One region of the Cupriavidus sp. UYPR2.512 genome, then DNA from elsewhere that is predicted to be linked to it. Evidence: predicted binding sites of a transcription regulator. Region 1 holds the regulator's gene; the other holds the start of a gene.
What was found. Region 1 encodes FliA, which starts transcription of late flagellar genes. Its sites were predicted from a motif close to CTAAAGTTTNNNNNNNNNNNGCCGNTA; they were not measured.

Region 1 (4,116 bases):
GGCTGGCCAGCGCCGAAGTGCGCGTGCCGGACAGCCCGGTGCGCGGCAAGGGCACCCCTGAAGGCGGTATCGATGCCTGCCTGGTGGTGGCCCGCCTGGCCGACCGCGCTACCGGTGAGTTGCTCGATACCCGCTATCTGCTGTGCGACCCGGCGCTGGCGCAGGATGCCGCGCAGGTGGCGCGCTGGGCCTTGTGGACCGAAGCAGCCGATGCGCGCCTGCGCACGCTGCGCCACGCCATCGACCACTTCGCCCAGGACGCCGAAAGCGGCCACGCCGCCGGCGCCGTGCTGGCCGCGTTGCAGCTGGGCCTGTCAGTGCTGCGCCTGGAACACGCGCCGACCGCGGCCGCGCCCGCCTTCCTCGCGCGCCTCGCTGGCCGCACGGTGCGCCAGGGCATGCCGGTGCCGGGCACGGTGCTCAATGAAGGCATGGGCCGCATGCTGGCATTGCTCGACGTGCTGGAAAACTATCCTGGCCGCGGCACCGCCGTGTCCGCTGAAGCGGTGGAGGTCCTGCAGTGAGCGCCCTCGCCATGGACCAGGCCGAGAGCCTGCGCCGGATGCTGGCGCCGCGCACGACACGCCGTATTGCCGTGGTCGCCAGCGAACGCGGTGCCGGCGCCACCACCGTGGCCCTGGGCTTGTCGCACGCGCTGGCCATGCAGGGCGAACGCGTGCTGCTGGTCGACGAAGACGCCGCCGCGGCGCGCGCCACGCGGCTGTCCGGCGCCAGGCCCGCCGGCACCCTGGCTGATGTCAGCGCAGGCCATCTGTCGCTGGAAGCTGCTGCAGGCAGCGGTCCCGGTGGCGTGCTGTCGGTACTGCCGGCTGGCCGGCATGTGCCGGGCAGCACCTTGCCGGCTGCTGCCGTGAGCGGGTTTCGCAGCGTGCTGGTGGATGCCGGCGTCAATGCCGACGGCGCGCTGTCACCGCTCGCGGGCGGCGCGCACAATGCGCTGATCGTGATGCGGCCTGAGCTGGCGTCGATTACCGCCGCCTACGCCTGCATCAAACGCCTGCACCACCTGTATGCCTGGCGCCAGTTCCACCTGATCGTCAACATGGCGGCGAGCGAGGCCGCGGTGCAGGCGATCCTGCGCAACCTGGCGCGCACGGCCAGCCAGTACCTGGGCGTCGAGGCGCTGTGCGCGGGCTGGTTGCCGTCCGACCCGCTGGTGGCGCGCGGCGTGCAACTGGGCCGCTGCGTGGTCGAGGCGTTTCCGGCGGCACCGGCCACCACCGCGCTGCGCCGTACCGCCGGCAGCATCGGCGCCTGGCCGCTGCGCGCGGACACGTCCGCCCCTGCACCCGCAATGGCCTGAGCCTGCCAGCCATGCCATCCAACCGAACCAGACCCTGAACCTGAGCCAGCCCCCGCCGCACGGTGTGGGGGTCCAGCAATCCAGCATTCACGAGAATTGCACCATGTACACGATCCAGGGAAAGCTCGAACAGGCCGATGTGGTCAAGGCGCATGCACAGCTGGTGCGCCGCATCGCCCTGCAACTGGCCGCCAGGCTGCCAGCCAGCGTGCAGATCGACGACCTGATCCAGGCCGGCATGATCGGCCTGCTGGATGCCGCCAAGCGTTATGAAGACACCCACGGCGCGCGCTTTGAGACCTATGCCAGCCAGCGCATCCGCGGCGCCATGCTGGACGAGGTGCGCGCCAACGACTGGCAATCACGCAGCCTGCGCCAGTTCACCCGGCGCATTGAACGCACGCAGCGCGGGCTGGAGCAGAAGCTCGGGCGCGCGCCGATCGACTCCGAAGTGGCCGAGGCCATGGAGATGGCGCTGGACGAATACCAGCTGCTGCTCAATGAGGTCTATGGCTGCCAGTTGCTGCACTACGAGGATTTCGAGCGCTCCGGCGAAGAAGACTTCCTGGACCGGCACCTTGGCGGCAGCGATGACGGCAACCCGCTGGCCGTGCTGATGGAAAGCGGCATGCGTGAGGCGCTGATCCGCGCCATCGACCGGCTGCCGGAGCGCGAGAAGCTGGTGCTGTCGCTGTGCTATGACCAGGAGCTGAACCTGCGCGAGATCGGCGCGGTGCTCGATGTGACCGAGTCGCGCGTGTGCCAGATCCGCGGCCAGGCGATCACGCGGCTGCGCAACCAGTTGCGCGGCTTGCTGTGATGCAGGAGGTGGGCCGCGCCGCGCGCGGTGCTTGCTGGCTGCTGGCTGCCGTATCGGCCTGCGCCTGGGCCGCCATTGAGGGCGGCACCCGCCACGCCTGGACCGGATCGGTCAACGGGCCGGCACTCTACGGCCGCGGACAGCGCGCGGTGTCGCCGCCGGTCCTGCCCACCGGCGTCTTGCCGCAGTCAGAAGGGGTCATCACGTCGGTGCGCTGGCGCTACAGCTTCGCCAAAACCCCACCCCTGGAACTGCAAGCCTATCTCTGCAATGCCCAGCGCTGCGTGCTGCTGCCGCAGGCGCAAGGCAAGACCGATGCGTTCTTCGGGGATGATGCCACCAAGGGCTTTGTATTCGCGTTCCGGGTGCCGGGGCGGGGGAGTTTGGTGCCGGTGCTGCAGGGGCGTAGTAATGAGGTGGTGGTGGGGTTTAGGTGAGGGGGGCTTGTGCTGGCACTGCGGTCGGTTATCGTTCTTGACAGCCATGCCAGCCAAGCACGATAACCGCCTCTAGTGCGAACTTCATCCAGCCGCGAGGCTAACCCCGCCCACCCCAGCCGCCGCCTTCCCATCCTTCCCATACAACCCCGCATCCCCGCCGCTATGCTGCCGCAGCGCCTGAATGGCTTCGCGAGTGAAGTCGAGGTGAGCGTTGACGATGGCGCCGTTCAGGGCGTTGCCGTCGCGCGCGGTGCGGGCGGTGAAGATCAGCTGGCGCCAGGCGTCGGCCACGGCCGGGTCGACCTGGCGGCCGAGCAGCTGGCCTTCGGGGCCGGCGCGCAGGCCTAGGGCGCCCATCTGGGCTTCGCGGGCCTTGAGCTGGCGGGACAGGGCCTGGCCCAGTTCAACCTTGCGCGTCAGCAGTCCGCTCAGGGACTGGAAGTCGCCCCGCTTGAGGGCGTCGCGCTCTTCGGCGAGGAGTTGGCCGAAGGCCTGGATGCCTTCGGTTTCGCGCTGCAGGGACTGGATCAGGCTCTGGTTCATTTGGGCTATCGGGGTTCGGCCTGGCCAAGCTCGCGCAGGGTCGCGAGCAGGCCGTCGGCAATCTTGCCCGGGTCGATCCTGATCCGGCCCTCGGCGATGGCCTGGCGGATCTCTTCGACCTTGGCGGTGTCGATATCGTCGTCCGTGGGCTGCGTCAGGCGGGCGCTGATGTCGCGCACCTGGGCGGCCAGCGGGCTGACGCTCAGGCCGGCGGATGGCGCCGCGGCGCTGGCCGGCGCGGCCTGGGGCCGGGCGGCGGCGGCGTCCGCGGGGGCGTCGGCGGGCCGGGACGAGGCGGTGTGGTTGATCTTCACGGGGCGTTCCTTGCTGGTTTCCTATGGCATTACGGTCGCGCCGGCGAATTCTTTAGGGCGCTCGCCCCGATTTCGCCGCGCAGCGGTTTCGGCGGCATTTTCGCATGCCGCTTGCCACGGGTTTCCAGTCATTTGGCCACGATTAAGGCACTTTCGGCGGGCTACTGCAGCACCACGGTGTCGCCGCTGCGCACCAGCCCGTTGACCACCTGGCCGCTGCGCAGGCGCACCTGCACGGTGTTGCCGGTGGCGGCATCGGCCAGCACCTTGCCTTCGCTGGTGATCTGAAAGGCATCGCCTTCCACGGCCACGGTGACGGTCTGGCCCTGGCGCACAGCGATGGCCTTGCGCAGCAGGTCTGCGCGTATCGGCGAGCCGGCGGCAATACGGTTGGCGGTGACGGCGCCGGCAAGCTGCGCCGGGTCGGTGATCACCGCACGCGGCAGCGTGGCCAGGTCGCCCTGGCGGACTTCGATATCGGCCTGGCTGACTGGCTCGCCCGGGCCCAGCGCGCGCGCGGCGACGTAGTAATCGGTCAGCACCGACACGCGCGCCTGCATGTAGCGCACCCACGGCCGCTCACCACCGCAGCGCACGCCGACAGAGACGCGGCCCCACGGCGAGGTGCCGGCGGGCAGGAACGGGTCAGGCGCAAGGCAATCCGGCGCGCGGCCA
Region 2 (4,116 bases), on a different contig from region 1:
CGCGAAGTGGATATGGCATGGCTGCACGCCATGTTTGAGGACGAGGGACGGGCACTCGGCACCCGGGTGGAGCGCAGCGGATTGCATGAACTGCGTTTGTGGGCGGCATGAGCCTCAGTCCATGAAAAAGCCCGCCGTTGCGGCGGGCCGCCCGAAAGCGAATCGCCAGGCGTCAGTGGCGATGGATCATGTGGTCAAACCATGTGCGCACCGACTGCTCCTGCTGCTGCAGCAGCGTCGGGTTCTTTTCCCGCAACATCCAGATGGCAAATGCGGCGCACGCAACAAGGGCGATCAGGACCAGCGCGGTAATCAAGGTGGCGGCCATAGCAACCTCCTTTGGACAATGGTTGCACCTACAGTGTAGTTCGCCTGGCAGCCGTCACAGAAAGCAGAAAGGCCAGCCTTGATGGCTGGCCTTCCGGTTATTCCAGTGCCACGTGAGTTGGTTCTGTGTAACGCTTCCGCAGAGTGCTGATCCGCTTCTTCATTCACTGCCCGACTCTAGCTCTCTCGCCCATCCTGCGGCACCCCAGGACATAACTGCAGCATAGTACAAATCCCCGCGGATAACAGCGCGCGTTCAGCAGACGGCAATGCGGTCGTCGATAAGGCGGATCTGGCCGCCAGGCTTGTCTTCCATCACTTTGAGCACGCGGCTGCCTACCTGCAGCGTGACGCCGCCATGGATGCGGCGCGCGGCGTCGATCACGGCATTGGCGGCCGGCTGCATCTGCTGCCCCAGCCCGGTCAGGCGTGCGTCCAGCTCGAACAGGTCGCGCGACAGCTTGAACAGGGTCGCGCGCGCCTTCTCGCGCAGGTCGCCCACGGCTTTCTCTGGATGCCTGGCAAAGAAATCCACCAGCTGTCTGACTTTGTTCTGCTCTTCCAGCATGCGGCGGAGCTCGGCTTCCAGCGCGGCGCGCTGTGTGTCGGCGTAGGGATTGAGGCCGACCTGGATGTTGGTGGCGGTACCCGCCGGGGCGCCCAGCACCGCGGCGCGCACCACCAGCAAGGCACGGCTGCGGCCGCCGCTGATGCTGCCCTGCGCGCCGGTGCCGCCCACCACGATGCGCTCGCCGGCAGCAACGTCGCTCTGCCGGATGCCGCTTTCGACGTTGACCTCGGTGCCGGCCTCGACCACGGCGTTCTCGATAAAGCGTGCTTTCACCGCACCCTTGCAGCGCACGCTGGCGCGGCTGATGCCGCCTTCGGCGCGGCCGGTGTCGGCCTTGCCGATGATGCCGCCCTTGACGATGACATTGCCGCCGGCCTCGACATTGGCGGCTTCGATGGTGCCCTCGACCACCACGTCGCCACTGACGTTGACCGACATGCCGGTGCGGATATCGCCCGACACGCGCAGCGTGCCGTCGAACGCCACATTGCCTGAGTGCAGGTCGACCGAATCCACCTGCACCACGGGGCTGACCGAGATGCCGTGCACGCCGACCACCGGCGATCCTGCGATCACCGCGCGCAGCAGCTCCGGATCGTCGGCATCGGCGGCAGCGCCGGCCAGGCCTTCGGCAAAGGGTGGATCATCGACCGGATCGGCGGCGACGGGCTTGCCGAACACGTCGACGCCGTCATTGCCACGCACCGCCGGGATACGCCGCATCAGCGGCGTGCCGGGGCTGACCAGCAGCAGGTTGCCCAGGTCGCGCAGGTCGACCTTGCCGGCCTCGTCGTCAGGCTGCGCCGGCTTGCGCGGCTCGAGCAGGTTGATAAAGCGCGCCGGCTCACCCTGGCGCGGCGCGGCGCCGGCGGCAATGGTGCGCAGCTCGCAACCGCCTTCGGCCAGCGCGGCGTCCAGTGCCAGGGCCTGGATCGGTGCCGCCACGCCGCGTTCCGCCACGGCGCGGCGGATGGCTTCCGCGCTGACCGGGCGGCCGCCTTCGGCTGGCAGCAGCGTCAGCCGCACGGCCAGGCCGTCAGCGGTGATGTCGAGCTCGAATGCGCCGTCGATCAGCGTGCCGATGGTGGCATCGATCTCATGCTCGGCCCGCTGGCATTGCGCGAGGAACTGCGCCACCGCGCGCGCATCCAGCCGCGCCCCGGCCCAGCCCAGGCCGTCCAGGCATTGGCGCAGGCTGGCCTGGTCCGGCGGCAACCTGCCTGGCTGCGGCGTGTAGCGCGCATGCACCTGCTCGCCTGGCTCGGCAAGCTCCAGGCGCAAACCCGACTCATGCGTCATGCGTCCCCTGAATCGTCTTGTGGAGCCGCGCGGCGGGTGCCGGCGCTCCGCTTGTTATCGATCCATCACCAACGGCAGCAGCGCAGAGAACTTTAGCGCACAGCCCCCGCGCCGGCGGGCATCCATGCCTTCGTGGACAAGCCCGGGGGACGATCCGGACAATGCGCGGGCTATTTGACCGAGACCACCTCGATGGTGCCGGTCTGGCCGTTCTGCACGACCTCCTGCTTCATGACCAGGCCCGTGTCGGGGCAGTACCAGTCCGTGACGCTGGCGCTCGCCGGCGGCACCGACACGGTGTGGCCCGCCACCGTGACCGGCGCCATGGTCGTGCTGCGCTCGTAGCGGACCGGCCAGCAGGATTTCTGGCCGAGGCGGGTGGGAATGGTCGCGCGCTTGCCGACGACCTTGCCGCCGATGGTGACCTTGGCGGACGGGATCCTGGCCTGGCCGGCGCCCTGACCGGCGGCGGTCATCTGCAGGTCCATGCGCACCGTCTGCGACTCGCCCGGCAGCCGCTGCCCTTCCGCTTCAATGACGCCGCCGTAGGCGAGGGTGCCGACCGCGCTGCTGTCGAGCATGCCCGATGCCGTGCCGGCGGCGCTCTTGCCCTCAACCTTGCCCGGCGCGCCGCCGCGTGAGATGGTCAGGCGGTCTTCGATCACCGCCATGGTGTAGTCCAGCCGCGTCTCGTTGGCCGAGCCGGCCGCGGCCACATTCGACACGACGCTGATATTGGCATTGCACTGGCCCTTGCCCGACTTGCGCACGCCGGACACGGACATGGTCGCCGTGCCCGGCGCACCGCCCTGCATCGTCATGCGGATCTCGCCGCCGTCATGCATCCACGGCGCATCGCAGACGCCGGCCAAAGCTGCTGCCGGCAGCAGCAGGGCAGCCAGGGCCACGCCTGCGCCAAGCGCCGTGCGGCGGTCCAGGGATTGACGCGCGCGAACGCGGTCGGAATTCTTCGGCATCTGTCGCCTCTCCATTGGTCAGTTCAGCCAAGCACCGGCACGCTGGCGTTGCGGCGGGCCGGTGTCAGTCCTTGCATTGCGGCATGTCGCGGAAGCTGTCGCGCACCGTCGCACAGGATTGCGCCAGGCCATCCTTGTCGGAGACGCCGGCCCAGCGCGTGCGGATGGATTCCAGCTCGCCGGGCAGCCCGTCGCGCAGGGTCTGGGCGGCAGCGGCCTGCCCGGACTTAGCGAGCTTGGCCGCCATGTTCTCGGTGCAGGCGCGCTGCGCGGCCTCGGCTTCCTGGCAGGCTTTCGGCAAGGCATCGCTGGCCGCGGCGGAACGCCCTTCTTCCTTGCCACAGCTGGCAACGGCCAGCGCCAGCATGACCGGCAGGCAGGCGCGCGGGATCCAGTACGACTTCATGACTTCTCCTTTTTCTTCACCGCGGAGGCGGGGGGTTTCTGATACGAGACAATGACCAAGCCGCCTCGCTGCGCCGGCGCCGCCGGCTGGCGCAAGGGCGCCGCGGCGCTGTCGTCCTCGCCGCCGCGCAAGCGCGCATAGCGGCCCAGCACCTGTGGCACATAGGCCTGGGTCTCGGCGAATGGAGGGATGCGCGACCCGTGGCGCAGCACCGCGCCTTCGCCCGCGTTATAGGCGGCCAGGGCCAGGCTGGTGTCGCCGTTGAAGCGCGACAGCAAGCCGCCCAGATAGGACGCACCGGCCTGCAGGTTCTGGGCCGGATCATAGGCATCGGTCACGCCCAGCATGCGTGCTGTGGCGGGCATCAGCTGCGTCAGGCCGATGGCGCCCTTGACGGAGGTGGCTTGCGGGTTCCAGCCTGACTCCACCTCCACCATTGCCATCAGCAGATGCGGGTCCACTGCCGCGGCCTGCGCAGCGCGGTGCGCGAGGGCGACCAGGTCGGAGGGTGGGGATTTGCTGGCGACGACAACAGC

Region 2: a site for FliA is predicted at 2,267-2,293, ahead of A3A5_RS0124580 (DUF342 domain-containing protein). Genes of this name have one in related genera too.

What each region holds. Positions count from the first base shown of each region.
Region 1 covers NZ_KB903053.1:57,075-61,190, reverse strand. The annotation lists gene flhF (flagellar biosynthesis protein FlhF) at 1-524, shown strand, start outside; gene A3A5_RS0119535 (flagellar synthesis regulator MotR) at 536-1,324, shown strand; gene A3A5_RS0119530 (RNA polymerase sigma factor FliA) at 1,428-2,144, shown strand; gene A3A5_RS0119525 (flagellar protein FlhE) at 2,144-2,581, shown strand; gene A3A5_RS0119520 (flagellar protein FlgN) at 2,666-3,127, opposite strand; gene flgM (flagellar biosynthesis anti-sigma factor FlgM) at 3,133-3,441, opposite strand; gene flgA (flagellar basal body P-ring formation chaperone FlgA) at 3,603-4,116, opposite strand, start outside.
Region 2 covers NZ_KB903151.1:14,144-18,259, reverse strand. The annotation lists gene A3A5_RS0124590 (CapA family protein) at 1-111, shown strand, start outside; gene A3A5_RS44165 (hypothetical protein) at 173-328, opposite strand; gene A3A5_RS0124580 (DUF342 domain-containing protein) at 584-2,197, opposite strand; gene A3A5_RS0124575 (hypothetical protein) at 2,368-3,174, opposite strand; gene A3A5_RS0124570 (hypothetical protein) at 3,239-3,580, opposite strand; gene A3A5_RS0124565 (lytic transglycosylase domain-containing protein) at 3,577-4,116, opposite strand, start outside.